Linked DNA regions of Cohnella abietis. The protein of the gene in region 2 interacts with the protein of the main gene of each other region in a pairwise test. Links are inferred from orthologs where the notes say so. Each region holds a gene or a part of one and is shown on either strand. Other genes may lie near its edges.

Region 1 (15,016 bases), 5.9 Mb from region 2 along the record:
GAAACCTTCGTTGACTCATTGGATAATATGAATCTCATATTTGGACATTCTGAATTTGTGGGTCTGGATAGCTCTAATCCGGGTAACACAGGCGGAGATGCGGGGCGTCTTGCCAGAACAGCAGGTACGGATCAATTTATTGTTTACAACAAGCCTAATATTCGGAGCTTTGAGGTCCAATTATACTCCGATTCAACCGATGATGTTGAAATTCTAGGCTCTTCCGATAACAAGAGCTGGTTACCGGTAACCGTTCAAAAAAGCGAGCGTACAGACACGCAATATGGTTGGTATGGGTTTACCTTGTCTTCCAGCAAGGTGCCGCAGGGAATAGATTATTTAAAAATCGTGCTTAAGGGGACCAATTTGAATAGCTGGACACCTCAGATTGGGAAAGTAACGATTAACTACGGGTATGAAGTAAATGAGAAGGACAGTTTGGTGGACAACAATGGGTTTGAAGCCGGTATTTGGCCGAGTCATAAAGATGCCGAGATTGATACAGAGGTAAGGGCTACAGGTAAGAAAAGTGCGAGGCTGACAGCTACGGGACAGGGACCCTATGTGGAGAGTGCACTGGCAGCCATTGGCGCAGGCAAGAAGCATTCGTTTTCTGTACGATTAAAAACTGAAGGGATATCTTCCCCCGATGGGGTGAAGGTTGAGCTTATGCAGGTAGATGAAGCTGGTCGCGACATCGGTATTTATTCCAAAAGCAATGGTTTAATCCAAACGGGAGGTACTCATAACTGGACAGAATTCAAGATTGATTCGGTTGAAACTGCTGCGACAAGTCTGAGGGTTATTGTTCGGGTGCAGGCTAATATTACAGGAACAGTATGGATAGATGATGTGGTGCTACTAGATAGCGAGTTTATTCAAACTTACATTGATTATTTTAATGATATGAGCGGCTTATATGCGAATTCTGCCCTGCTTGGTTTGGAGGGAGGTAGTCCGAACATAGCTGGCGGAGATACGAGTCGTCTTGCGAGATTTGAGAATTCAGACCAATATTTCGTCTATAACAAGCCATTAATCTCTGAGTTTTCGTTAAAGGCTTATACGGCAACTAAAGCTGACATTGATTTCTATGCCTCCTCTGATAATGTAACCTGGACCCACGTGAGCGTCCTTGATAGGAATAAAGAAGATACCGATTGGGGCTGGTTTTCTGTAACGAAGGTTGCTCAGAATATCCCTCGGAATACGAACTTTATGAAGGCTGTCATCCGTGAGACAAATGACAATAGCTGGTCACCGCAAATCGGTGAAGTAATGATCAAATACGGTCATGAGGAGTCGGAACCGGAGAGCCTGATTGAGAAGAGCGGCTTTGAAACAGGTCTATGGGCTGTCCAATCCGGCGCCGAATTAGATGCTGAAGTGAAACACAGCGGTAGACAAAGCGCTAAATTGATTGCAGGCAGTAATGCTAGTATCATGTCCAGTTCTGTTGTGGATGTGCAAATAGGGAAAAGCTATTCGACCTCGCTTTGGCTGAAAACGGAGGGGATCTCTGACGAGCATGGAGTCAAAGTCGAAATCATGCAGGTTGATGAATATGGCAATGATCTTGGACTGCTTGATACGGGAAGCCAAACGATAGCCGTTGGCGGAACAACAGCTTGGACAGAGTATTCAATCCATGATATGACTACACTTGCTCCGGGAATTAGATTTATCGTTCGAACGAAGGCAGGGACGACAGGTAAAGCGTGGATCGATGATGTCGTAGTATCCGGCAACAGCTTAATCTACAAGGATACCCTTGATAATATGGATGGTATTTTTGAGAAATCGAGTCATTTCGGTCTGGATTCCTCGAATCCAGTTATTGCGAATGGAGACACAAGCCGGATTGCCCGAATGTCCAACACGAATGAGTATTTAATTTACCATGTACGCAATATGAACAGCTTTTTGGCGAAATTTTATTCCCAATCGAGTGCGATGAAGGTTGATTTTTATGGATCTCCAGATAACTCCACATGGACGAAGCTGGAGATCAAGGAAGTGAAGAGTCTTACGCCTAACGGCTGGACCAACATCAATGTGTCTAATGATACTCTTCCGTTAGGGACGAATTATTTGAAAGTGCTCTTCCGAGATGACAACGAAGTATCCTGGTCACCTCAGCTTGGCGAAATATCGTTTACTTACGGTTATGGGGGTGCAGTAAAACCTGAGCCTGTTAGCTTGATAAGCAATGGCGGTTTTGAGCTTGGACCATGGGTAACTAGCCAAAGGACTACGCTGGATGCGAGCATTAAGCATGGTGGAGATTTTAGCGTTAAGCTGACACCAAGTGGTGGCGATGCCTACACGGGAAGCGATTCGATATCCATCGATTCAGCGAAGCGCTATGTCCTGTCGTTATGGACGAAAGATATGGCAACAGCACCAAACGGAGCAAGTGTTGAAATTATGCAGCTGGATGAACACGGAGCTGAGCTCGGTCTTTATGTCGGAGACTCCGGGGCGTTGTCTATTGGCGGGAGTACAGAATGGAAGAAATTCGTATTCAAGGACCTTGGAGACTTCGCTGCTGGCACAACAGCATTGAAGGTGATCGTTCGTGCAGGGACTACCTTATGGGTGGACGATGTCGTTCTATTGGAAGACAAGGTCATTGCTCGTGCGGCAGTATCGGGGTCGGAGTTCGCTACGACAGATAACAAGGCTTTAACCTTGACGGCGAGAAACGCTACGTCGGGTGAGCGTATGTTAATAGTACAGTATGCGGTGAAGGGCGATGCGACAACTAATGTAGATGGAGGAACATTCGAATGGCTCGTTCCCGCGGGCACAGAGCTGCTGACGAGAGACGTAATATTGTCGATTGAAGAGCAGGGGACCTATATCCTTACAGTTAACGTTACGGATAAGTCTAGCGGAGATCAAATTCTACTAAAAGAGACTCCTATTCGGGTCGTTGCGGCTGGGGGCGGCAATGGTAGCGGTACAAATCATGCACCAACTGCAACGGCAAGCATCACAGGTGCGGCACAAGTGGGCTCAGCGTTAACAGGAACGCATACATTTAGTGATCCCGATGAAGGAGATACGGAAGGGGCTTCGACTTACCGTTGGCTTATTAGCAGCACGTTGGATGGGGCCTATTCCGCGATAGTGGGCGCAACAAGTGCATCTTATTCTCCAATTGCAGTGGATCAAGGTAAACATATCAAGTTTGAAGTGACTCCAGTGGACAACCACGGATTGGCGGGAACGCCTGCGGTTAGTCAGCCGACACTAGCTATAGCAGCTTCTTCAACAGAAGCTGGCCCTAACGATAATAACAATAGCAGCAGTGTTGTGACGTCAAATCCAGAAAGCCCGACAATGCAGAAAGTAACTGAATCGCAGCTAAAAGAAGGCAACGGAACGATTCCGCTCCAATCAGGCAAGGAATCGCTGTCTCTGCCGATGAACGTAGCTGAATGGCTTCAAAATCATGATTTAATTGTTCAAGCGGGTCAAGCAACTATAGTCATTCCATCCAGCGTACTGAAGGCGTTGCAAGAGCAAGCGGTGAAGGAAGCGCTGGATGCGACATCGATCATTGTGAAGGTCGTATCGGCAACTGTAACGACAGCTACTGGTGATTCCTCGCTGAAATCTGGGGGAACCGTATATGAATTAGAGCTTTACGCAGTCAACAATAAAGGCAAACAGACGCGATTGGCTTCTTTCACGGATGCTGTTCACATTGAGCTTTCGTACCAAACCTCGCAGAATAAAGATCTAATCGGAATTTATTATTACAATGAAACAAACCTCAGCTGGGAGTATGTCGGAGGAATACTAGATGCCTCCAAAGGAATCATCTCTACGGAGCTCCATCATTTCAGTAAATACGCGGTCATGGAGTACGACAAGCAATTCGCGGATTTGCCAATCACCCATTGGGCATCCCATGCAATCAAAACACTTGCGGCTAAGTATGTGGTTTCGGGAGTGGACGGAAACAGCTTCAAGCCAGACGGACTTACAACGAGGGCTGAGTTTACGGCGATGCTCGTCCGTGCGTTCAATTTGAAAGCAGTGAAGGAAACGGCCCCATTTAAGGATATCGTATCCGATGCATGGTATGCTGAAGCGGTTCGTACGGCCTATGCCGCAGGGTTGATCCAAGGTGTAGCAGATGATAAGTTTACGCCTAATGCGCAGATCACCCGTGAGCAGATGGCTACATTACTCGTTCGGGCATCCGAATATGCGAAGCATGAGCTGACTTCGGATAACGACGGACTAAACAGTTATCAAGATCGCGGCAATGTTTCCGGCTGGGCAACTGAAGCTGTTAACAAAGCGATTCAATCCGGGCTCATGAATGGCAAAAAAGCAGGCTACTTCAGCCCTTCAGACAAGGTGACTCGCGCAGAGACAGCGCAGGCTATCTGGAACTTGCTGAAGTAAGCGATAAATGAAAGATGCAAAGGCTGCTGACGATTGATGTTAGCAGCTTTTGCTATTCTATTATGTGAAAGGGGACTAGTGGTTAGTGCAGGGAAATGTGCTAGAATGGGCATACCAAGTCTATCTACGAGAAGAGGAAGGTTAGACGAATGCAGCCATTTACAGAACGAGTCGTTCAGATTATTAAAAGCATACCAGAAGGACGTGTGATGACGTATGGGCAAATCGCGGAATGTGCGGGGAGCCCAAGAGGGGCCAGGCAGGTCGTTAGAATTCTACATTCGCTGAGCGCGAAGCATGACCTGCCTTGGCATAGAGTTGTTAATGCTAAAGGGGAAATTGCCATTCAAGAAGGTGAAGGGCGATATATGCAAGCTCTCTATTTGGAAAATGAGCACGTCGAGATTGGCTTAGGCGGTCGCATAGACCTCGATATTTACCGTTTTACTCCGCCGCCGACTTCTGCTCAAAAAGCTTAATAATCTCAATGATCACGTTAGTAGCCTTAATCATCGTATCTACTGAGACGTATTCGTATCGCCCATGGTAGTTCTCTCCACCTGTGAAAATATTCGGAGTAGGCAATCCCATGTAGCTCAGCTGAGAGCCATCGGTGCCACCGCGAATCGGACGGATGATGGGATCAATGCCTAGGTTCACCATCGCTTGATGGGCGATATCTACGATTTCTTTAACGGGCTCTATTTTCTCCCGCATGTTGAGGTACTGATCCTTAATTTCAAGTAATATCCGTTGCTCTCCGTATGTCTCCTGTAATTCCTTCACGATTTCTTGCAGCTCTGCCTTTCTCCCGTCAAAACGTTCCTTATCGAAATCCCGAATGATGTAATGAAGCTTGGTTTCTTCAACGTCCCCCTGAATCGAGATGAGGTGATAGAAGCCCTCATAGCCCTCTGTATATTCCGGTGCTTCTTCCGCAGGCAGCCGATTATTAATCTCCATCGCGATCTTCGCGGAGTTTACCATTTTACCCTTGGCCGTCCCTGGATGAACGATCTTTCCTGTGCAAGTAATCCGAGCAACAGCAGCGTTGAAGCTCTCATATTGCAGCTCGCCAAGCGGTCCGCCGTCCATTGTGTAAGCATAGCTAGCATTAAAAGCAGCTACATCGAACCGATGAGGCCCTCTCCCGATTTCCTCATCCGGAGTGAAAGCGACTCTGACGCGGCCGTGTTTAATTTCAGGATGCTGAATCAAGTAAGCCATTGCGGTCATGATTTCAGTCATGCCTGCTTTGTCGTCTGCACCTAGTAGTGTCGTTCCATCAGTTGTAATTAAAGTTTGCCCAATGTAGCTGGAGAGCTCTGGGAAATCCTGTGGCGACAGCACGATATTCTGAGCTTCGTTAAGGATGATATCCTTGCCGTCGTAGCTGTCTACGATTTGAGGCTTTACATCTTTGCCCGTGAAGTCGGTTGCTGTATCGAGATGCGCGAGGAACCCAATTGTGGGAATGTTCTTATCGGTGTTAGCAGGCAGTGTAGCCATGACGTATCCATTGGCATCGACCGTAACATCCTCCATTCCAATTTGCTTTAGCTCTTCAACTAACATTTTCCCAAGCGTTAATTGACCCTCAGTAGTCGGACAAGTCTTGTTGCTCTCATCGGACTGGGTGTCCACTTGAACATACGTCTTAAATCTGGCTATAATTTCATCCTTCATTGTGCGATCAGCTCCTTGAAGCTATTTTACCAAAGTTCGGAGAGAGTATGAAATGCTGAGATCCGCCATTGGGTTAAGGGAATTCATACTATTTCTGGCTTCAAGGAAATACAATATCATGTAAGCGCAAACATGGAGTCACACAGCTAATCTAGGACCCTATTCGGATAGCGGGAGGAAATAGCGATGGGAACGCGATTATTGTCTGAATATCTCATTAAGAAATATAATCCTCAGCTGAGATATGTGAGGGCCCATACTAATGGAAAGAACAAGGCGACACTGTACGTCTGGAATAATGATTTACAGCTGCCCGAGCAGGATGTCGCTGCCTTGAAGCAGTTTGTTTCTGGTTATTTGCCTTCCTATGTTTGCTTTCAAATCAAAGCGTATTCGATGATTCAAGCCGATAGCGTGCCCCAGGTGTATGAGCTACCCGAGAAGATTGTACAAACAGCCATGCAAAGAGATTTGGATCAGTACGGTATTGTAGCCGTTATTAATACGATGCTCGCGAGTGGAGGGATGACTTTCAGCAGACTTGATATGAATACGGGGACCCTTCATTTTAACGTGTATACGACAACTATTCTGACTGAAATTGAAAAGGAGCTCATCAATAGGTACCTGTCGGAAATTATTCCTCTCGGCTTCTCGTGTAAGGTTAGTTACTGATTTGTGAGGTTTTGTTATGAATCTAGACGGTTCGGCAGCACGATTATGTTACTTTATTATAGGGTCACACACTGAAAACACGCTTTTTATAAATTATATGTCATATATGTTGACAAACAACTAGCTATATTTTATTATTAAGTGAGAGAACGTTTGCTCAAAATTAACCATTTTTCATCCTTCTGCCTGTTTGTGAGAAGACGGTTGAATAAATAATTTTTATTTTTATCTTGCTGAGAGCAAATTTTTAATGTAAAATGACGAATGTAAACGCAATCATTATTGTGAATGTGTCGAATGACAGGTAATTTAGTAGAAAACCACTTATCGGGTAGCCGATATTTTTTTAACAAAGTTGAGAGAACGTTCTCGCAAAATGGTGGGAGGGATAAAAGTGTCAGTGCAACTTAAGGATATAGCCAAACATCTCAATATATCTATTTCCACAGTGTCCCGAGTCATTAACGGAACGGGAAGAGTGAATAAGGATACGCGAGAGCTCATTCTAAAAACCATCAAGGAGCTAGGCTATCATCCAAATGAAGTCGCTAGAAGCTTAAAGCGCAAAAGCGCAAATACGATTGGTGTTATCGTGCCGGATCTCTCGAACAGCTTCTACGCCAGCGTGATCAAGGGCGTTGAGAAAATTGCCAGTGAGAACGAGCATTCCGTCATCGTATGCAACAGCGACGAGGATATTCAGAAGGAAGAAGAGTACGTTCAGCTACTCCTCCAGAAGCAGGTTACGGGGCTTGTAATTGCAACCGTAGGTGGGAATCCGCAGTTGTTCGAGCAATACAAGCGCTCGGGTATCCCCTTCGTCTTCATTGATAACCTACCGAACACGCAGGAAAATTTCGATGTTGTAACTATAGACAATGTCAAAGCGGGTTATGACCTAGCTAAGCATTTAGTAGATCAAGGGCATAAAAAGCTTGCCATCATTACCGGACCTCAGAATCAATCAACAGCGGCGGAGCGTTTGCTTGGTTTCCAGAAATGTCTGGAGGATAACGGCATAACCGTCCATGAGAAGTGGATTGGGGTTGGACAGTTCCGCAGAGAGAGCGGTTATCAGATTATGAACGAATGGCTTCAGCAGGACGAGCTTCCAACCGCAATATTCGCAGCTAATGATTTTCTGCTATATGGCGCAATTAAAGCAATCCAAGAACGAGGTCTCAATGTTCCGAATGATATTGCAGCAGTTTGCTTTGATGCCAACGATGAGACAGGGTTAGTTAAACCGCAGATAACTTCAATTATCCAACCGGCACATATGATTGGGTCTATAGCTGGGGACATCATCATGAGGAAAGAGAAGAATAAGAACTTAAAGATGTTTGAGAAAATCGTCCTTGAACCGAAGCTTATCATCAATGAATCTAGTCAAACTGGGAGATGATCATCATGAACGACAACAACGGAAAGCTGCAATGGGTATTTCCAGATTGCGAATTGCCACCTGCTGGTGATTCTTTGCTCGAAGGACACGAGTCTATCATCGTACTTAATATGAATGCAACGAAGGCAACGGTGGAGTTTACTCTCTATTTTGCAGATCAAGAACCTATCGGGACTATCTCAGCTGAAGTAGAAGGGGAGAGGGTTCGTTGCTTTAGATTGGACAACCCCGAGCACTTGAATGGGTACATCGTTCCTCGAGAAACGCAATATGCCGTAAAGCTAGTCAGCGATGTGCCAGTTGTCGTTCAATACGGAAGACTGGATACGAGACAAACTAATATGGCCTTCTATACAACTATGGGTTTAAGTGTCTAAGGACACTCCTCCGCTTGTCACATCTGGTTTCATGGGCTCCCGAGTTTAACTCGGGGACTATAACATAATAGGGAGGCATCATCTATGAAAAAGGGTTGGGTCAAGTCATTCGCAGCTATGTTGGTATTATCGTTAGTGCTCGTTGGTTGTTCGAATTCAAACAAAGAGTCTTCATCTAGCGGTGGGGATGCAAGTGGAAGTCCGACAAGTGGCGGCGATCAAATCTTAATTGGTGGAGCCATAATGAACCTCGGTTGGCCGTGGTACCAAGGTGCGATTGACGGCATGAACAACTATGCTAAGAAATCAGACAAAAGCTTAAAGCTACAATTCGAGGACGGTAAATTCGATATTAACACGCAAATTACTCAGCTTGAAAATATGGCGCAGTTAGGCGCTAAAGGGATCGTAGTATTCCCTGTTGATGGTAAAGCCATTATTCCGACGCTTGTGAAGCTACATGAGAAGGGTGTCAAAATCGTAGTTGGCGATTATCCGCAATCACCAGACAATCCGGAAGATGTAGTTTGGGAAACATTCGTAGGACATGATTTCAAGGAAATGGGCAAAGCCGCAGGTGAAGTTGCTGTAAATTATTTGAAAACTCTGAATAAGGACAACCCTACAGTCGCTTACTTAACGGTACCGGCATCCGGTCAAGCATCAGTAGATCGTTTTGAAGGCTTCTCCAGCGTCATTAAAGCAGCTTTTCCTAACGCTAAAGTGATCGAAGAGGGTGACCCTAAAGGAGATAGAAACTCAGCTCAGACTCTGTTCGAGAATGTTCTTCAACGTAATAAATCTATCGATGTTGTAAGCGGACATAATGATGCATTAGTTCTAGGAGCTTACAATGCCGCGGTAAGTACGAATCGTGATAAGGAAGTAAAGTTCATCGGAATAGCGGGCGACAAAGAGGTCCTTAAATTCATCCAAGACGGAAATTCAGCATGGATAGGTGAAGTGCTTCAAGATCCAGTTGTTCTGGGAGAGGTTGCTCTTCAAGCGCTAATGGAAGCAATGGATGGCAAGGATCTTGGGGATACGACTCCACTTCCTAAGCCTGAAGTGATTACCCCTGATAATATCAAGGATTATGACTGGAAAAGCTGGTCGTGGCTAGGTAAATAATGTAGGGGAGAAGGGACTGCGATAGTGGTTCCTTCTCCAAACCTCAAATCCAAGTAATCATCACTATAAGACATCCAAGAGGAGGAAGGGCGATGCGTGCATTACTTCCCGAACCAAAAAGCTTTCAGTATGGCGAGGGTACGACGAATCGATTTCAAGGGTTTAATCTGGTGACGATCGGTTTAACAAATTCGGAGCTTGAAGTAAAAGAAATTGCAGATAAGAAGCTGTGGAATTATCAGGACATCACATTACAGGTAGACACCGCGGATTCCACGCATTTAGATATTATTCTTTATGATCGGCTTTCGGGGAACGAGTCAATCGAGCAGCCTGAATTGTTCCTGCTGCAAGGCTACACCATTAAGGTCGAAGAAGCAGCTGTTCATATCGGATTTGCCCATCGTGATGGTTATGTGAATGCGCTCTCAACGCTTAAGCAGCTGCTCCAGCGTCAAGATGACGGGGGATATGTTCTGTCTGAGATTACTATTCTAGATTGGCCTTCGATCGAAAAACGTTCCATATCGAACACGTTTGCCTGGTATGCGGGCTATGGACGAATTGGATTTGATATGCAGCTATGGGGCTATGAGGAATGGATAGAATATTTGAATATTTGCTCAGACCTCAAGATTAACCAATTTAATATGTGCATGTACGGATACTGGCCTTTCCAATTTGACGAGTATCCCGAAACGATGCTTCAAGACTATAAGATGAAGGTTTGGAATGAAGAAAGCAGCAATTGGATCGAGGTCGCCTACACACACCCGAATATTACGGAAGAGTTTCTATCGCGGTTATTCGATTATGGGCACCAGCTAGGCATCGACTTTTATGCGTATATCGGCTTGAACAGCTATAACGGTGGTTACCCAAGCATTAATAAAGACAAGAGAATGGTTCTACCCAAGGATGGAAAATTCGTAAATGATTTCGATACATTGTGCCTGAGCAAGCCGGAAAATATAGCTTATCTGAAAGCGTCGATGCGTCGCATCGTGCAATTGGGCTTTGATGGCATCGATTTCGAGGAAAGCGAGGAGTCCTATTGGTTCTGCAATTGCGAGGGATGCGGGAAAACCTTCATGAATAACCGCACACCTGCAGAGGCGAAGCACAAAGCGAATTTCTGGCTACTCAACACGCTTTATACAGAGATCAAGGATGAGAATCAGGATTGCGTCGTGGGAGTTCGGGCATGGAGAGAACCGCCTTTAGAGAAAAGTGTGAGTTATCTACAGGATTGTAAAAACAACATTCCGGAGGATGTCGTCCTGTTCTGGGCGCCGGGATTATATGTCTCTGATGACGAGTTTCCGAAATGGGTCGATGTGTTCGGCAAAGAGCGGATATGGGCGAGAGATACGGAAGCCAACGCGGTTGCAGCAACAATGGGTCGATTGATGCGGATATTCAAATCCAACGTGATCCGGGCTGAAGAAGAGACGAATCACCAATATATTGAGAAAGACATCGATATGCACATCGATTCGGTGAAGCATCAGGTCAGAGGCATAAATGGATACATGTTCGAATGGTACGGATATTTCCTCAATCTGTATTCCCATTCTTATTATGGCTGGGGATCGGATAAAGGTGCTGAAACGTTCTACCGGCATTCCGTTGAGGCCGTATTCGGTCCGGAGCTCGTGGACGATATTTTATACGTGCAGCAGAACATGCTCACCATTCACGAAAGCCAATTGAACATTTTCCCGACGGAATTCCCATTCCTGCGCAATAAAGTGAACGAGAACGATATTCCCGTCATTAAGCAGGCTATTGCGGATTGGCCGAATATTGGGGCTAAAATTCGCAAGGTAAAAGAGGAGCTCCGAAAGGATGAGCAGCTTAAGGTTTACGTCAAGCATTTCGAAAAAATTGAAAATTCCCATGAACGGAATCGGATTATATACGACTTGGCGCTGACCTCTATCGCTTATGACAGTGCGGCAACACTAGATGAGAAAAGAAAATACTTGCTCGAGATGGATAGCTTAAACGAGCAGGATTTCTCCCTAGTGAAGCAAACGTATTTCGATGTCAATCCGGTTGATGAGACGGGCACACCGTCATGTATGTATCCTTACCATGAGCTTAAGAGAGTCATTCATAACGAACTATATCCCGATAAGCGGGATGATCGGCAAATCTTCCTGGGCGTCGAAGCACTCGGATGGTTATGGCTGTAAGAAGGGGGATGTAGGATGAAGAAGGACGATATCCATGTAATTTTCGGATTTGATATGGAGACTGACGTAGGAAGCTTTACACCCTATTATGATGGGGTTAAGAACGCGACTCCTCCGCTAATTGAGCTATTCGATAAGAAGGGGATTAAAGGAACCTTCTATTATACAGGGGACGCTGCACGGAGAAATCCGGACAGTGTTGAGATCGTCAAGAAAAGCGGTAATGAAGTAGGCTGCCATTCTCTGTTCCACGAGACGGTAGGAGATGAACTATTTCCGATTCCAGGCGTTGTACCACTTCTGCCAGAGGAAGTCCCTTTCCGTATTGAAAAGGCTACCGAATGGGTCGAGCAGGTGCTAGGGCATCAACCGGTATCCTTCCGTGCACCAAGGCTATGGGGTTCGACGGCATTGCTGAATTCGCTCGAAAAGCTCAACTATGTGTCCGATGCCTCCTATCCGATGTATTTCTATCGAGAAAGATTTATTCCTTACAATCCTAGCAAGGCCGATTGGACGAAGGAAGGAGACATGAAGATCGTCGAAATTCCTAACTTCGCAGATATGGTCATGAAGAGTAATGACCCGGGCCTGGAACGGGATCGGGATCAATGGCCGCTGTTTCGCACTAAGGGAACAGATGAGCTGATGAAGCATATCGATAGCTTTGTTCGTTTCCTCCGGGAGAGAAACTTGCCGGTTGTGCTCTGCTTTTATTTTCACCCGTGGGAATTCATTCCGATTCAAGAAAGCTATCACTACGGCGAGGCGAGGGTAACGCCAGATAGATTCCTTACACTGGGCTGTGGGGATAAAGCAATGCGCGAGTTCTCGCTACTGATTGACCGGCTGAAGGATATGGGATCGACATTTCATCGTGCTGACGATTTCGCTGCTTATTGGAACAAGGCAGGGAAGGCGGGGCTAGGATGAAACAGGCGACGGCGCAACCTATCATTGAATTGAGGGATGTTTCTAAATCGTTTCCCGGAGTGAGGGCGCTGGACCATGTTTCATTTAGTTTGAAGCCGGGGGAGTGCCGGGCGCTTGTTGGGGAAAATGGTGCCGGTAAATCGACGCTTGCCAAAATCATTATCGGACATTACACACCTTCCGAGGGCGCCCTTTACGTCAATGGGACGAATGTCAGCGAGAGAAGCGGCTATAACGTAAGAAGTTCCCAAGGAATGGGGATTGCAGTTGTTCATCAAGAACTGCAGCTTATTCCGGAGCTAAGTGGATTGGAAAATCTCTTTATTGGAAGCTATGAGAAAAAGTTCGGGTTCATAGATAAGAAGGCAATGAACCGGAGAGCGGATGAGATTCAAGCATTTCTTGGCACACAATTGGATTTGTCCGTACCCGTCAAGGAACTAAGGATGGCAGAGAAGCAAATCATTCAGCTTGCGAAGGCAGTTTCCATGCAAGCGAAGATGATCATTATGGATGAATTGACGGCCGTGTTGCAGGAGAAGGAAATCGAAAATATTTATCGTATCATTCGAGTGCTTAAAGAAAGAGGGATGGGGATTATCTATATCTCTCACCGTCTGGATGAGATTTTCGAGGTTTGCGATACGTATACGGTCCTCTGCGACGGCAGGCTAATCCATTCCGGTGAAGTGGCTGACGTGAATAAGGATCGTCTTATCGAAATGATCATCGGTAGGGAAATGACGCAAATATTCCCTCCACTTAACGAGAAGATCGGTAATCCTGTGCTGGAGCTAAAAGGCTTAACGTCTGAAAAGTCATTTCGGAATATCGACCTAACAGTGCATTCTGGAGAAGTGGTCGGGATTGCGGGGCTGGTCGGTGCAGGTAAGACGGAGCTGCTCAACGCGATCTTCGGTAACTACAAGACGGTCGCTGGAGAAATTCATTGGAAGGGCCAGAAGGTCAAATTCAAGCAGCCATCCGCCGCAATCCGTAAAGGGATCGGTTTAGTCCCTGATGAACGTAAGCAGCTCGGGCTCGTCATGAATTTCAACGTCGTTCATAACATAACTCTTCCTTCTCTGAAAAACTTCAAAAAAGGCACTATGCAGCATAAGAAGGAGAGGGAAGACGCCAATCGTGTCGCGCAGCTGATGCGTGTAAAGGCTACCCCCCAGCAATCGGTTGTTAAGCTAAGTGGAGGTAATCAGCAGAAAATTGTCATCTCCAAGTGGGTGCTTGCGGATTCAGAGCTATTTCTGTTCGACGAGCCTACCCGCGGTATCGATGTTGGTGCTAAGGCTGAAATATACAAGCTCATCAACGACTTAACGGCGAAAGGGAAATGCGTCATTATCGTTTCCCCGGAGCTGGAGGAATTACTTGGGCTGTGTCATAAAATCTATGTCATGTTCGAGGGCGAATTTCATGCCTGCGTGTCGGGCGAACAGAAAACGCAAAGCAATATTATTAGCAAGCTGCTGGGGGTGTGACCATGGAAGCAACGGATAGACGTTACAAAAGCATCGTACCGGGAGGGTCGTTCTCCTTGCTTTTCAAGGAATGGGCCATTCTATTCATCTTTGTTGGATTGTTCGCTGTATGCTCCATCTTCGTAGACGGGTTTTTCGATACGAACAATATTGTAAATATCGTTAGGCAAATCTCATTTCTAGCCATTATTGCTTTAGGACAATTTTTCGTCATTCTGATCGGTGGAATCGACATGTCGGCTTCCTCCTCCATAGGATTTACTAGCGTATTGCTGGCAGGTCTTGTCCATTGGGAAAATGTGCCGATTGTACTTGCCATTATCATCGTTCTGTTCGCGTCCGTCGCGGTTGGTTTTGTGAATGGATTAATGGCGGTGTACGGGAAAATTCCTGCTTTTATCGCAACATTGGTTACGATGATCGTGCTGAAGGGAGTTAATTACCTGTATAGCAATAGTATTCCGATTTCAGGCTTACCTTCTGGCTTCAAAAACTTAGGAGCAGGCTATGTCGGGCCGATACCCGTTCCGATCCTGATCCTAGCATTTATCGCTATCCTTTGCTACATCTTCACGATGCATACGGAAACAGGCAGAAGTATTTATGCTGTAGGTGGCAATGAGGAAGCAAGCCGATTGTCAGGAATTAATACGAACAAAATCAAGATGATCGCGTTTATTATCGGTAGCTTCT
Region 2 (15,038 bases):
AACGAAAAAGGAATTAACACTGATTGAAAACGATAGCTGCTGTGAAAAGGCAGAGCTATCCGCTTTGATCAGGATGAATGGCACGATCTCGTTGACCAATAAACGGGTCGTCCTGGATATCGCCACCGAGAATGCCGCAATTTCACGCCGGATGTACACCCTTCTGAAGCGACATTTTAACGTAGTGACGGAATTGTTAGTTCGTAAGAAAATGAGGCTTAAGAAAAACAATGTGTATGTCGTGCGTGTACCTGCAGGTGCGGAAGCTATTCTGAACGATCTATCCATCGTTTCAGAAGGATTTCTCTTCCATCCAAGCATAGATAAGGATTTAGTCCGGAAATCATGCTGTAAAAAAGCTTATTTACGCGGGGCGTTCTTAGCAGGCGGTTCGGTAAACAATCCAGAAGGCTCCTCGTATCACTTGGAAATTTCTTCGATGTATGAGGAGCATTGCCAGGCGTTAGTAGATCTTGCTAATAAGTTTCATCTGAACGCAAGATTTATCGAACGTAAGAAAGGCTTTATTCTTTACATTAAAGAAGGCGAAAAGATCATCGAATTTCTAAGTCTTATCGGGGCGCACCAAGCCTTGTTCAAATTCGAGGATGTTCGTATCATGCGGGATATGCGTAATTCAGTTAATCGGATTGTCAATTGCGAGACGGCTAATCTTAACAAAACGATTGGTGCGGCAGTTAGACAAATAGACAACATCAAGCTTCTGTCCAAGGAAGTGGGCTTAAATAATTTGCCTGATAAGCTACGCGAGGTAGCTGAGGTAAGGCTCCAGCATCCGGATATTAACTTAAAGGAAGTCGGAGATTTGCTTAAAGGACAGGTTAGTAAATCGGGCGTAAACCACCGACTTAGGAAGCTTGATGAGTGGGCAGAAAAAATCCGGAATGGCGGAGCATAATCCGTATGGCGTATTTGTTCATATCAATGTTATAATAGTAAAGAAACTATAGCACGGGGGTCCCGATTAGCGGGACGAAATAAAGACAGGGGGTATCCGGTCCATGACGAGACAGCCGGTGGTAGTTCGGCTTAAAACGGGTCTTCACGCCAGACCGGCGGCACTATTCGTGCAGGAAGCCAATAAATTCTCCTCAGACGTCTTCGTGGAGAAGGATGAGAAAAAAGTAAACGCGAAAAGCATCATGGGTATTATGAGCCTAGCGATCAGCTCCGGTACGGAAGTAGCGATCAGCGCGGAAGGTTCCGACGCAGAGCAAGCTGTAACCGCTTTAGTGCAGCTTGTAAGCAAAGAAGAGCTGGAGAACCAATAAGTACCAATTATGCAAAGCTCCCGCAAGGGGGCTTTTTGCATTTAATAGCATCCGTTGAAACATTTGGATGGTCTAATGCGTTAGATGGTAAACGGGAAAAAAAGGAGAAATGAGAGTAATGGGACGACATCATTTGAAGGTGCTAGTAGTTGCTGCTGCTGTAGTAATTGGATCTGTTGGATTGGTTAGAGGGGGTGGCGATATCGTTTCAGCACAGTCTGTACCTGCGGTAACATCGGCGGCCTATACGATCACTGTAGGAGCAACGGGGACAATTAAGGTAGAGCCAGATGTCGCTTATTTGAGCTTGGCAGTTGAATCTCAGGGATCGAAGGCTTTGGAAGCCCAGCAAGCGAATGCGGATAAGTTCGCTGCAGTAGAGAAGACGTTATACGAGAAGTTCTCAATCGATAAGAAGGATGTCAAAACAACAGGCTTTGGCGTTCAGCCGGACTATGATTACACAGAGAAGGAAGGGCGTGTGCTGAAGGGTTATGTTGCAGTTCACTCCGTTCAAGTGACGTACCGTAAGATTACAGAAATCGGTAAGCTACTCGATGCTCTAACGGCATCGGGCGCTAATCGATTGGATGGTGTACAATTCGGCACGGAGAAGAATGACCAATATGAGCTAGAGGCGCTTAAGAAAGCAATGGCTAATGCTTCGAAAAAAGCAAATGTACTTGCAGCCTCTTCCAACCGCAAATTAAAAGGGGTACTTAATGTTGTACAGGGAGATGTTTCTAACATCCCGATTGTGTATGGGATGGAAGCAGCTAAGGCGCAGATGAGTGATATGCTTGGTGGCTCATCCACATCCGTGCAAACGGGACAGATTGAGATCCGCGCGAATGTAACCGTGCAATACGAAATGAAGTAGTTGATTTATGTGCGATATGATTGGAGAAGAGGCGGGGACTTGTTCCTTCGCCTCTTCTTTGTGTTCATTAAAGATCAGCTGCAAGTGAGGGATGGAAAAATAAAAACCGCCAACCTATGAGGAGGGCGGTGACGATTAAGGGGCGCAGTAGTTTGATTATGCTTCCTTGTAATGACTTATTTGGCGAATGGAGAGTGCCTCTTCCAATAATTCAATGAATTCATCGGATAAGTTCATTTTCTTGGCTTCCCTATAAACCTCAAGAAGGTGTTCGTCTTTCAATGGGCGTAGCAATGACGCTTTATCACTTAATCTGCGTGCAGCCACCATGTCGATGTGGCCTTCATTGATGTTTCGATAAGGCGCGTTGTCTTCATTTGTATTGGTCACAAGGTACGGATAGGACCGTTCAGGCATAAAGATCCCTCCCTCTCTTCCAGAGTTCCTAAGAGATAACTAGAATTGGAGGTAATTGGTATAACCTCATAAAACAGTTTACCATGGATTGTCCGCCTAGCAGAGAGGGTATTCAAAGTTTTGAATTTATGTTGACACATGCATTAAGTTGTGTTAAATCAGGGTTGTCTTGTGGCTAAGTTTTCTTGAGGCAAAAATTTTTGGTGAAATTTATATCTTATACCGCAAAAGGGGGGGGCCATCCTAGAAATAACGCACTGAGGGCTACTAAGAGTCGAGGATTCTGGGACTTTTCTAGGAATAACGCACTGAGGGCTACTAAGGATCGAGGATTCTGGGACTTTTCTAGGAATAACGCACTGAGGGCTACTAAGGATCGAGGATTCTGGGACTTTTCTAGAAATAACGCACTGAGGGCTACTAAAAGTTGAGGATTCTGGGACTTATCTTGGAATAACGCACTGAGGGCTACTAAGGATCGAGGATTCTGGGACTTTTCTAGAAATAACGCACTGAGGGCTACTAAGGATCGAGGATTCTGGGGATTTTTCCGAAAGAACCATAATAATACGAAAAGAAGCCGCCCATAAGTGAACTTACGAGTGGCTTCTTTAAGGTTTACTCTAATAAGATGTGAGTTTAAACGACCTTGTCGATTACTTTGTCGATGAGGCCATACTGCTGGGCAACTTCTGCTTCCATGAAATTGTCGCGGTCTGTATCCTTCTCAATACGTTCCAAAGGCTGACCTGTACGTTCTGACAGAATGCCATTCAATTTATCTCTTAGCTTCAGAATCCGTCGAGCCCGAATTTCAATGTCACTGGCTTGACCTTCTGCACCACCAAGTGGCTGGTGAATCATCACTTCACTATTAGGAAGTGCGAAGCGCTTGCCTTTGGCGCCTGCTGCAAGCAGGAATGCTCCCATTGATGCGGCCATACCGACACAGATTGTAGAAACATCTGGTTTGATGAACTGCATGGTATCGTAAATGGCCATACCGGAAGTGATGGAGCCGCCGGGGCTGTTAATGTAGAGGTGGATGTCTTTTTCTGGATCTTCGGCTGCTAGGAACAGCAGCTGGGCGATGATAGAGTTGGCAACCACGTCATTCACCTGAGTACCTAAAAATACGATTCGATCTTTGAGTAAGCGGGAATAGATGTCGTACGCCCGTTCTCCTCTGTTGGTTTGCTCGACAACCATAGGCACAAAACTCATGTTTGACGTCCCTCCTCATGTTTTGGTTTTATAATCATAGCGAATCTGCAGGTAAAAGTCAAAGAAAGTCAAAGAGGCTTTTGAAGGAAACTTATAGGTAGTGATAAACCGCATATAAGGGGCCGAGAATCAAAAAAACCGACCGTATGGAACGGTCGGTTGTGCTGTATGCTATTGGTTGGAGAAATAAAATTTGGCGCGCCCGTGAGGAATCGAACCTCAATCTCAGCCTTCGGAGGGCTGCGTCATATCCGTTGGACCACGGGCGCTCGTTTAGTACAGCAAGAGTTATTATATGTGATACGGTGTTAAAAAGCAAGAGAAAACGGGCTCTTATATTTGATAATTTCGTGTACGGGAGGTCTTGCAACTATGAGGAAAATTCGTTAAAATGAAGGTGGGACTTAAAAAGGGGTGGCGGGACGATTTACGTCCAACTAAGTAGTGAGCTTGCTACCGCTTAAAGCCATTCGGTCTCAGGAGGATACACGGAGAGAATGCGGGAAATCGTTGAGATTCAGAAGAAGCTACTCCCTGATCTTCTGCAGGTGATGGAAAAAAGGTACCAAATTCTGCACCGGGTATACATGACGGGTACAATTGGTCGTCGCACGCTTGCTTCTAGCGTCGATATGACGGAGCGGGTGCTACGAACAGAGCTTGAGGTTCTACGTGCACAAGGGCTGTTAGATACAGCAACGGCGGGTATGACACTTAGCGATAGCGGACGCCAGCTTGTAGAAGATATGGAGCCGATCGTTAAGGAATTGTTCGGGCTATCGGATTTAGAAGAAAAGGTACGTGCAGCGTTCGGATTAAATAAGGTTATTATTGTAGCAGGCGACTCAGACACTTCCGACCATATTAAAATGGAGCTCGGAATGGCTGGAAGCCGAGTGCTACGGGATAGTCTTTCGCCAGGGGATGTCGTTGCGGTAATGGGTGGTTCTACGATGGCTCGCATGGCAGCGCAATTCGCAATGCCATCACAGCTGAAGGAAAACTGGTTCGTACCTGCTAGGGGCGGCTTGGGTGAAAGTGTTGACTATCAGGCAAATACAATTGCCTCGGAGTTAGCTAAGCGTACAGGAGCACGATATCGTATGCTCCACGTACCCGATCATCTAAGTGAGGAAGCATATAAGACGATCATGCAGGACCCTAATGTAAGTGAAGTGGTCGACATGATACGCGGTGCAAGGATTGTCGTACATGGCATTGGTGATGCTGCAACTATGGCAAGACGCCGTAAGCTCAATAATGAGACTATGGATGAGCTTGTAAAAGATGGAGCACTTGCGGAAGCCTTTGGTTACTATTTTGATCGTAACGGCAAAGTCGTACATCGAATGGCAACAGCTGGCTTGCGTCTGGAGGACATTGAAGCTGCGGGTATTGTCATCGGCATCGCAGGCGGGAAAAGCAAGGGCGAAGCGATCGCATCAGTTATGAGGTTTGGGCATGACGATATACTTGTTACGGATGAAGCTGGAGCTATAGAAGCTTTACGACATGTATAATTGGTTACATTAAGTTTTAACAGCTGTAATAGGGTAATCCTATTTAATAGTGATCTCGGCGCTTACGGCGCCTGATATATAGATCAAAAAAAAGATAGTTATTCCAAGGAGGAAACCAATCATGGCAGTAGTAAAAGTTGGTATTAACGGATTTGGACGTATTGGACGTAACGTATTCCGCGCATCTCTAGGCAACCCGAATGTAGAGATCGTTGCGATCAACGACCTGACTGACGTTAACACGCTTGCTCACCTTCTCAAATATGATACAACTCACGGCAAATTGGACGGAACGGTTGAAGTGGGCGAAGGCGCACTTATCGTAAACGGCAGAACAGTTAAAGTATTCGCTGAGCGTGATCCTGGTAACCTGCCTTGGTCTTCTGTAGGTGCTGAAATCGTTGTTGAATCTACAGGTATCTTTACTGCTAAAGAAAAAGCAGAGCTTCACTTGAAAGGCGGCGCGAAGAAAGTTATTATCTCCGCTCCTGCTACGAACGAAGACATCACTATCGTTATGGGCGTTAACAACGACAAATACGATCCATCTGCTCATACAATTATCTCTAACGCTTCTTGTACAACGAACTGCTTGGCACCATTCGCTAAAGTATTGAATGACCAATTCGGAATCGTTAAAGGCATGATGAACACAATCCATTCTTACACGAACGATCAAAGCGTTCTTGATCTTCCGCATAAGGATTTGCGTCGTGCTCGTGCAGCTGCTGAGAACATCATTCCTTCTTCCACGGGTGCTGCTAAGGCTGTTTCCCTTGTATTGCCTGAATTGAAAGGCAAATTGAACGGAATGTCCATGCGTGTTCCTACTCCGAACGTATCCGTAACGGATCTCGTTGCTGAGTTGAAAGTAAATGTTACAGTTGAAGAAGTTAACGCGGCTCTGAAAGCTGCTGCTGACGGTCCTCTTAAAGGAATTCTTAACTACTCCGAAGAGCCGCTTGTTTCTAGTGACTACAACGGCGATCCTGCTTCTTCCACAATCGATTCATTGTCCACAATGGTTGTAGAAGGCAACATGGTTAAAGTTATTTCTTGGTATGACAACGAGTGGGGCTATTCCAACCGCGTTGTTGACTTGGCTGCTTTTATTGCAAGCAAAGGTCTATAAGAGAATACGCATCCCCCTAAGTCCCCCTTCCCGAAGGGGGATTCCAAGGGCTCTGCCCTCTGGACACCCGTTGGTTGTCGGGAGAGCGGCTTTTGGTGGAGGATAGGGTTACAGTGTGCTAGGATCGCTCCGTCCCGGATTTGCTCTGCAAACCGGGACTACGCTTTACCTAGGGAGCAGGCAGGGGACCCCGTTTCGCGCTTTGCTGCGCTCCGGGCTCTGGGGAAGAGCGAGACTCCCCTGCGCAAGACTGCGCTTCTTATGGGAGCATGATGAAGAGCGATGCTCCCCCGCGCAAGACTGCGCTTCTAGGGGAGCTTAAACAAATACATTAGTACGGACACTTGTTAGGCTCCCTTATCTGGAGCCTAGCTTTGCGCCCGGAGATATACAGACCATCCGAGGAGGTTTGACTCTTGAACAAGAAAAGCGTAAGAGAAGTCGATGTTGCAGGGAAGAAAGTATTTGTTCGGGTTGACTTTAACGTACCGCTTGAGAATGGCGTTATTACTGATGACACTCGTATTCGCGAGACATTGCCTACAATCAAGTACTTGATCGAGAATGGCGCAAAGGTTATCCTGGCTAGTCACTTAGGTCGTCCTAAAGGCGAAGTCGTTGAGGGTCTTCGTTTGACTGCTGTTGCTGCTCGTCTTTCTGAACTGCTAGGTAAGCCAGTTAGCAAGTCTGACGAAGTTGTTGGCGCTAGTGTAACGGCTCAAGTAGCTGAGCTGAATGATGGCGATGTATTGCTGCTTGAAAATGTACGGTTCCACCCAGGTGAAGAGAGCAACGATTCCGAATTGGCCAAAGCTTTCGCTGACTTGGCTGATTTGTTCGTGAACGACGCATTTGGCGCTGCTCACCGGGCACATGCTTCTACTGAAGGCATCGCGCATCACATTCCAGCAGTGTCTGGCTTGTTGATGGAGAAAGAGCTGGATGTACTGGGTAAAGCTTTGCACAATCCTGAGCGTCCTTTCACGGCAATCGTTGGTGGGTCTAAGGTTAAGGACAAAATCGATGTTATCAATAAGATGATTGAGATTGCAGATAATATTATTATTGGCGGCGGGCTGACTTACACTTTCCTGAAAGCTCAAGGAAAAGAAATCGGCCTTTCGTTGTGTGATGATTCCAAGCTGGAACTGACGCTGGAGTTTGTTGAGAAGGCGAAGAAGCTTGGTAAGAACCTTTACTTGCCGATTGATATCGTTATTGCTGATGACTTCAAAGTAGATGCTAACAAAGACATCGTTGATATTGATCACATTCCTGTTGGCTGGGAAGGCGTAGATATCGGACCTAAAACGCGTGAAATTTACGCTGAAGTGATTAAGAATTCCAAGCTTGTTGTATGGAACGGACCGATGGGCGTATTTGAATTAGAGCCATTCTCCCACGGTACACGTGCAGTAGCTCAAGCTTGTGCTACTACTGATGCTTACACGATCATTGGCGGTGGAGATTCTGCTGCTGCGGCTGAGAAGTTTAAGCTTGCTGATCAAATGAACCATATTTCTACAGGTGGCGGAGCTTCGCTGGAATTCATGGAAGGTAAAGTCCTTCCGGGCGTTGTAGCCCTAAACGACAAATAGAGGTGACATAAATGAGCAGAACACCAATTATTGCGGGTAACTGGAAAATGTTCAAAACAGCTGGCGAAGCTACTGCTTTCGTTGCTGAGGTTAAAGGCAAAGCTGAGGTTGCTGGAGTAGAGAGCGTGATCTGCGCTCCGTTTACTGCACTTCCTGCTTTGATTGAAGCTGTTAAAGGCACGACGATCAAAGTCGGTGCACAAAACCTTCATTTCGAAGACAATGGCGCTTATACAGGCGAAATCAGCGGTGTATTCCTGAAGGATCTTGGCGTTCATTACGTCATCATCGGTCACTCGGAGCGTCGTCAATATTTTGCTGAATCGGATGAGATCGTGAACAAGAAAGCCCACGCGGCATTCCGTCATGGCCTTACTCCAATTATCTGTGTTGGCGAGAAGCTTGAAGAGCGTGAAGCTGGCCAGACAAAAGAAGTTGTACGCGTTCAAACAGAAGGCGGGCTCGCAGGATTGACTGCTGAGCAGGTTGCTGAATCCGTTATTGCTTATGAGCCAATCTGGGCAATCGGGACTGGTAAATCCTCCACTTCTGAAGATGCAAACGAAGTAACTAGCTACATCCGTGGCGTTGTGGCTGGACTGTTCAGTGCTGAAGTAGCTGATAAGGTTCGCATTCAATACGGCGGAAGCGTTAAGCCGAACACAGTAGCTGAATATATGGGTCAATCCGATATCGACGGTGCTTTGGTTGGTGGCGCTAGCCTTGAGCCAGCTTCCTTCGTGGCGTTAGTCGAAGGGGCGAAGTAAGATGACAGCTCCGAGACCGGTTGCGCTTATTATTCTCGATGGCTTTGGCCTTCGTGAGACCACTCATGGTAATGCCGTTGCCCAAGCCAACAAACCGAACTTTGATCGTTTATGGAACACGTTTCCCCATACAACGCTAACGGCTTGCGGGGAAGCAGTCGGACTACCGGAAGGACAAATGGGTAATTCCGAGGTCGGACATCTTAACATCGGCTCAGGCCGGATCGTGTATCAGGATTTGACTCGTATTTCTAAATCGATTCGCGATGAGGACTTTTACGATAATTCCACTTTACTCGGTGCGGTACAGCATGCGAAAGCCAACAACAAGAAGCTTCATTTGTACGGCTTAGTATCCGATGGTGGTGTTCATAGCCACATCGCTCATCTATTCGCGCTATTGGAGCTGGCTAAGAAGGAAGGCTTGGAGCAAGTGTACATCCATGCTTTCCTCGATGGTCGTGATGTGTCGCCAGACAGTGCGGTTGGTTACTTAACTCAATTGCAAGGCAAGATTGAAGAGCTTGGTGTAGGACAAGTTGCTACAATCCAGGGTCGGTATTACGCGATGGATCGTGACAAGCGCTGGGAGCGGACAGAGAAATCTTACCGCGCAATGGTGTATGGAGATGGCCCGACGGCAGTAGATCCGATTCAAGCCGTGAAGGAATCTTACGAGAAGTCCGTATATGATGAGTTCGTCCTGCCGACAGTAATCGTAGGAGCAGATGGAAAGCCAGTCGGACTGGTTGAGTCTGAGGATGCGGTTATTTTCTTCAACTTCCGCCCTGACCGTGCTATACAATTATCTAATGTTTTCACGAATGAAGATTTCCGTGGCTTCGATCGTGGAGATAATTTCCCTAAAAACCTGTATTTCGTCTGCATGACGCTTTTTGCGGAAACCGTAGGCGGGTTTGTTGCGTATAAGCCTAAGGAACTTGATAACACTTTAGGTGAAGTTCTAGTACAGCATGGTAAAAAACAGCTCAGAATTGCCGAAACGGAAAAGTACCCGCACGTTACGTTCTTTTTTAGTGGTGGACGGGATCACGTTCTGGAAGGCGAAACTCGCATACTCATCAATTCACCGAAGGTTGCCACTTATGACCTTCAGCCAGAGATGAGCATTTACGAGGTAACGAGCTCGTTGCTGAAGGAAATCGAAGCGGAGCATCATGACGCGATTATCCTTAACTTCGCTAATGCGGACATGGTTGGTCACTCGGGTATGCTTGAGCCGACGATTAAAGCGGTAGAAGCAACAGATGAGTGCCTAGGTCGCGTAGTTGAAGCAGTAACTGCCAAAGGTGGAGTTTGCGTCATTATTGCCGATCATGGCAATGCAGACATGGTTATCGACGATAACGAGCGTCCTTTCACGGCGCATACGACGAACCCTGTTCCTTGTATCGTGACAGAAGCGGGTCATACGCTTCGTGATGGCGGTATTCTTGCGGACGTCGCACCGACGATTCTCAAGCTCATGCAGCTTCCACAGCCAGAGCAAATGACAGGTAAGTCCTTGTTTTAACCTAATTCATATTTAACTTAGAGGAGTGTTACTCATGACAATTATTTCTGATGTTTACGCACGCGAAGTATTGGACTCCCGGGGAAATCCGACAGTTGAGGTTGAAGTTCGTTTGGAATCCGGTGCTTTAGGCCGCGCTATCGTTCCATCCGGCGCCTCCACAGGTGCTCATGAAGCAGTTGAGCTTCGTGATGGCGACAAAGACCGTTATCTAGGTAAAGGCGTACTTAAAGCGGTTGATAACGTTAATACAATCATCGCTCCTGAACTTATCGGATACGATGCTCTTGAGCAAGTTGTAATCGATCAAAAAATGATCGAAATCGACGGAACTCATAACAAAGCTAAGCTGGGAGCTAACGCTATCCTTGCAGTATCCATTGCAACAGCTCGTGCAGCTGCAGAAGCTCTTGATGTTCCTTTGTACACTTACCTCGGCGGCTTCAATGCGAAAACATTGCCAGTTCCAATGATGAACATCATCAACGGTGGCGCTCACGCGGACAACAATGTTGACGTACAAGAATTCATGGTATTGCCAGTTGGCGCACCTACATTCGCTGAAGCTCTTCGTATGGGCGCAGAAATTTTCCACTCCCTTAAGGGCGTATTGAACAAAAAAGGTCTTAACACTGCTGTAGGCGATGAGGGTGGATTCGCTCCTAACTTCGCTTCCAACGAAGAAGCAATCACGACTGTTATCGAAGCGATCGAAAAAGCAGGCTTCAAGCCAGGCGTTGACGTATTCCTTGGTATGGACGTTGCTTCTACAGAGTTTTTCAAAGACGGTAAATACCACCTCGAAGGCGAAGGCAAGTCCTACACGCCTGCTGAGTTCGTTGATCTGCTTGCTAGCTGGGCAGACAAATACCCTATCATCACAATCGAAGATGGTTGCTCCGAAGATGACTGGGAAGGTTGGAAATTGCTTACTGAGAAATTGGGCGGCAAAATCCAACTCGTTGGAGACGATTTGTTCGTAACGAACACTGAGCGTCTTGCTGATGGTATCGAAAAAGGCGTAGGTAACTCCATTCTAGTTAAAGTTAACCAAATCGGTACTTTGACAGAAACTTTCGATGCTATCGAAATGGCGAAACGCGCTGGCTACACAGCTGTTATCTCTCACCGTTCCGGCGAATCCGAAGACAGCACAATCGCTGACATCGCAGTTGCTACTAATGCAGGTCAGATCAAAACGGGCGCACCTTCCCGTTCCGACCGTGTTGCGAAATACAACCAATTGCTTCGCATCGAAGACAACTTGGGAACTACTGCGATCTATGCAGGCAAAAAGGCGTTCTACAACCTTAGAAACTTCAAGTAATACGAGCTCCATCACATACATCTTAGTCAGACATCAAGATAACAAGAAGACCGGACCCTTGCGCTTATGCGCGGTTCGGTCTTTTTATCTTTTTAAATAACTAGCGGAGGGTGCTCCATGCGGATCTTCTCTTTGAGTATCTCTAGAAAGTTTTCAGTAGCCGTGCTAAGGGTGAGAGGCTCCTTCTTTCTCAGAATCCCAGTTACAAGGCCATAATTAAGGTCATAAACAGCTTTGAGTACGGTATTCTCAGGGATGGGATCAGCTGTAATGATCGGTACGACGGCTAGTCCGAAATCTGCCTGAACATAAAATTTGAGCGCGGACATGTTACCGATTTCGATGCTGTGGTAGGGGAGTCCACCTTTCTCCAGCAGGGAGGATTCCAGCTTCTTGCGATAAGGGCAGCCTGAGGTTGTAATAAGAATGTCCGAATCCTTCATATCGCGTAAATAGATGGTGTCTTGATTAGCCAAAGGATGGGTTTTGTGCATAAGCAAACCAACCTGTTCAACAAACAAAGGCTCGAAGATATGGTTCTGGGCACTTTCCGGAGTTGTGCAGAGGGCAATATCAATGACATCATCCTCTAGCATTTGATTTAAGGCCGCTGTATTTCCGATCTGAATGCTGACCTGAACAAGCGGATATTTTTGCATAAATGCTTTCATAATGTGCGGCATTCTGTAGCTTGCCGTTGGCTCCATTACTCCGATTCGAATGACTCCAATCTCACCGCTTGTTAACCCCACCATCGAATGGTAAAGAAAATCGTACTCCTTCAACAAAGTGACTGATTTCTCCAAAAATAATCTTCCAGCCTCAGTAAGCTGAATCTTCTTCCCTCTCGTCAGCAGCTTCTGCCCAATATCCTTCTCCAGCTTCTGTATATGCAATGTAATCGTAGATTGGACGTATTGAAGCTCCTCGGCAGCGCGCTGAAAGCTGCCGTATTTGACAATAGTCTGAAAGGTTTTAATGCTGCGAATATCCATGCTAACCCTCTCCAATTCCTTGTAGATGATCAATTACAGATGAAAGTCAATTCGAAAAAAATGAATTTTCTATTCGTTTTTTCAATTTTACAAAACCAAATTTATCATGTAGTATAACACACAGATAAAGCAGATAAAACACACGGGAATACTTGCAATTAAATTAAATGTGGATAGGCGGAGAGAAAAATGGTAAAAAGAATGGCTGTACTTAGTGTTTTATTGTTAACGATGGTAAGTATATTGGCCGGCTGTGGGGATGCCGCGAAGAATAAAGAGGGCGCAGTTGTCACAGAAACACCGAAGAGTGAGAATGTCAAAGAATCACCGAAGACTGAGGAATCCCGCAATGGCGGAGAATTGATCTTCGCATTGGCGGGCCCGGTTGCTGCCGACTCTTTCGATCCTCATAAATCAGGAATGGCTCAACAATACAGAGTAATCGGTTCGATCTTTGACAGATTGGTTGCGGAGCTTCCAGATCATACGATTAAACCGTGGTTGGCGGAATCTTGGGATGCTTCACCGGACGGCCTAGACTATACATTCAAGCTTAGGAAGGATGTTACCTTCCATGATGGTACGCCGTTTAATGCTGAAGCCGTAAAGTTCAACTTTGATCGGATCACGAATCCGGAAACAAAATCAGGCACCTCACTTAGCTGGCTGGGCACGTTCGAATCTTCCGATGTTATCGATGAATACACCATTCATGTGAAATTAAAAGCACCTTACGCGCCATTCTTAGGTAATCTGGCAAAAGCGCCACTGGGGATCGTTTCTCCGACAGCTGTAGCGAAGTATGGCGATCAATTCGCACAGAACCCCGTGGGAACAGGACCATTCAAATTTGAATCTCTGAAACCGAACACGGAATATGTTTTTGCACGTAATGAAAATTATAACTGGGCACCTCCTTACGCTAAGCATACAGGTCCTGCTTATGTGGACAAGCTCATTATCAAAAATGTAGAAGAAGAGGCAACCCGAGTTGGTGTACTACAAAGCAAGCAGGTTCATGCTGCTGACTTAATTCCTCCACAAAATGTTGTCGCACTAAAATCGGATAAGAACTTTCAAGTCATAGAAACTGAAATCTTAGGCAGCAATTTCTCATGGCATTTCAACGTGGAACGGGCACCGTTTAATGATGTGAAAATTCGTAAAGCCGTGCAGCTGGGCCTAAATATCGATGGCATTGTAAAAAGTCTCTATCTCGGTACGTATGAACGGGCTTGGGCTCCTTTATCCCCTTCTATTCTAGGGTATGATTCCTCTTTAGAAAATACATGGAAGCCGGATGTAGCTCTGGCTAATCAACAGCTGGAAGAGCTGGGCTGGGTTAAAGGTTCGGATGGTTATCGGAGCAAGGACGGTAAGAGATTAAAGATACAGGTATTAGAAATGGCCGGAAATCGGGAGAAAAGACAGGATATTGCCACCATCATTCAACAGCAATTAAAGGAAATTGGTGTAGAGGTTGTACTCGATGTTCTTCCTGTAGCTGGTTATGTTCAAAATCTTACAGACGGAGCCTATGATGTAGCTGGAGCAAGCCTGTTCGGTGGAGATCCGGACGTATTGCGTAGTCGTTACTTCTCCAAGAACTTTGGCGTGTTGGGCAACTTCTCGAGAGTATTTGATGAGCAGCTAGATGGATGGTTGCAGCAAGCTTATCAAGAACAGGATACAGCCAAGAGAGTTGATCTGTATAAGAAGATTCAGCAATATGTAACGACCGAACAAACGTTTACGATTCCGATCTATATACTGCCGTACACGATTGGAACAGTTAAAGAAGCACACGATATCTCATTCGATGGCACAGGTTTCCCTGTATTTTACGATGCATGGATCAGCAAATAAGTAGTAATAGAGGAGGATAAGGATGACCGCATTCATTATTCGCAGATTGTTTGTATCACTACTGGTCATCCTTGGCTCGTTAACTTTAGTTTTCTTTATTCTGCATATTCTGCCTGGAGATCCTGCAACGATTATGGCAAGCACTAATACTGCGACACCTGAAATGCTAGAAAATCTCAAACAGCAATTTGGTCTGGATCAGCCTATTCCTCTTCAATATTGGAATTACATGACTGAATTGCTGCGGGGTGATCTGGGGCACTCGTTGACCAACGGCGAACCGGTTGGACGGAAGCTGCTAGCGCAATTTCCGTCTACGCTTGTTCTCACCTTGCTGAGTATCGTAGCTGTCGTTATTAGCGGTATTTTGTTAGGAATCATAGCGGCTATTTTTGAAAACCGTTGGCCTGATTATGTGATACGCGCTCTATCGATTACCGGTATCTCGATGCCGACATTCTGGTCTGCTATTTTACTTATTCTCGT

Evidence for each region.
Region 1: the proteins of tpiA (region 2) and pepT interact in binary tests that used the Escherichia coli proteins (3 or more experiments, as listed by UniProt). The link is inferred for Cohnella abietis from one-to-one orthologs.

The regions. Positions count from the first base shown.
Region 1 is NZ_AP019400.1:6,467,711-6,482,726, reverse strand. The notes cover bases 3,988-6,927. They hold pepT (peptidase T), read right to left. Parts: upstream 6,109-6,927; coding sequence 4,867-6,108; downstream 3,988-4,866. Other genes in these bases: KCTCHS21_RS28440 (hypothetical protein), read left to right, coding at 6,295-6,783; KCTCHS21_RS28450 (MGMT family protein), read left to right, coding at 4,572-4,901; KCTCHS21_RS28455 (S-layer homology domain-containing protein), read left to right, coding at 3,988-4,422. Outside these bases: more of KCTCHS21_RS28455, read left to right, coding at 1-3,987; KCTCHS21_RS28435 (LacI family DNA-binding transcriptional regulator), read left to right, coding at 7,178-8,188; KCTCHS21_RS28430 (sensory rhodopsin transducer), read left to right, coding at 8,194-8,565; KCTCHS21_RS28425 (sugar ABC transporter substrate-binding protein), read left to right, coding at 8,650-9,696; KCTCHS21_RS28420 (glycoside hydrolase family 20 zincin-like fold domain-containing protein), read left to right, coding at 9,789-11,894; KCTCHS21_RS28415 (polysaccharide deacetylase family protein), read left to right, coding at 11,910-12,827; KCTCHS21_RS28410 (sugar ABC transporter ATP-binding protein), read left to right, coding at 12,824-14,323; KCTCHS21_RS28405 (ABC transporter permease), read left to right, coding at 14,326-15,016. UniProt on the Escherichia coli protein: Cleaves the N-terminal amino acid of tripeptides.
Region 2 is NZ_AP019400.1:612,391-627,428, forward strand. Bases 6,991-9,952 are described here. They hold tpiA (triose-phosphate isomerase), read left to right. Parts: upstream 6,991-8,074; coding sequence 8,075-8,830; downstream 8,831-9,952. Other genes in these bases: KCTCHS21_RS02665 (phosphoglycerate kinase), read left to right, coding at 6,991-8,063; gpmI (2,3-bisphosphoglycerate-independent phosphoglycerate mutase), read left to right, coding at 8,832-9,952. In the rest of the region: DNA-binding protein WhiA, read left to right, coding at 1-919; KCTCHS21_RS02630 (HPr family phosphocarrier protein), read left to right, coding at 1,023-1,292; KCTCHS21_RS02635 (SIMPL domain-containing protein), read left to right, coding at 1,411-2,172; sporulation histidine kinase inhibitor Sda, read right to left, coding at 2,329-2,589; ATP-dependent Clp endopeptidase proteolytic subunit ClpP, read right to left, coding at 3,229-3,813; KCTCHS21_RS02655 (sugar-binding transcriptional regulator), read left to right, coding at 4,311-5,333; gap (type I glyceraldehyde-3-phosphate dehydrogenase), read left to right, coding at 5,455-6,465; more of KCTCHS21_RS02665, read left to right, coding at 6,882-6,990; more of gpmI, read left to right, coding at 9,953-10,364; eno (phosphopyruvate hydratase), read left to right, coding at 10,399-11,691; KCTCHS21_RS02685 (LysR family transcriptional regulator), read right to left, coding at 11,784-12,686; KCTCHS21_RS02690 (ABC transporter substrate-binding protein), read left to right, coding at 12,876-14,552; KCTCHS21_RS02695 (ABC transporter permease), read left to right, coding at 14,575-15,038. UniProt on the Escherichia coli protein: Involved in the gluconeogenesis. Catalyzes stereospecifically the conversion of dihydroxyacetone phosphate (DHAP) to D-glyceraldehyde-3-phosphate (G3P).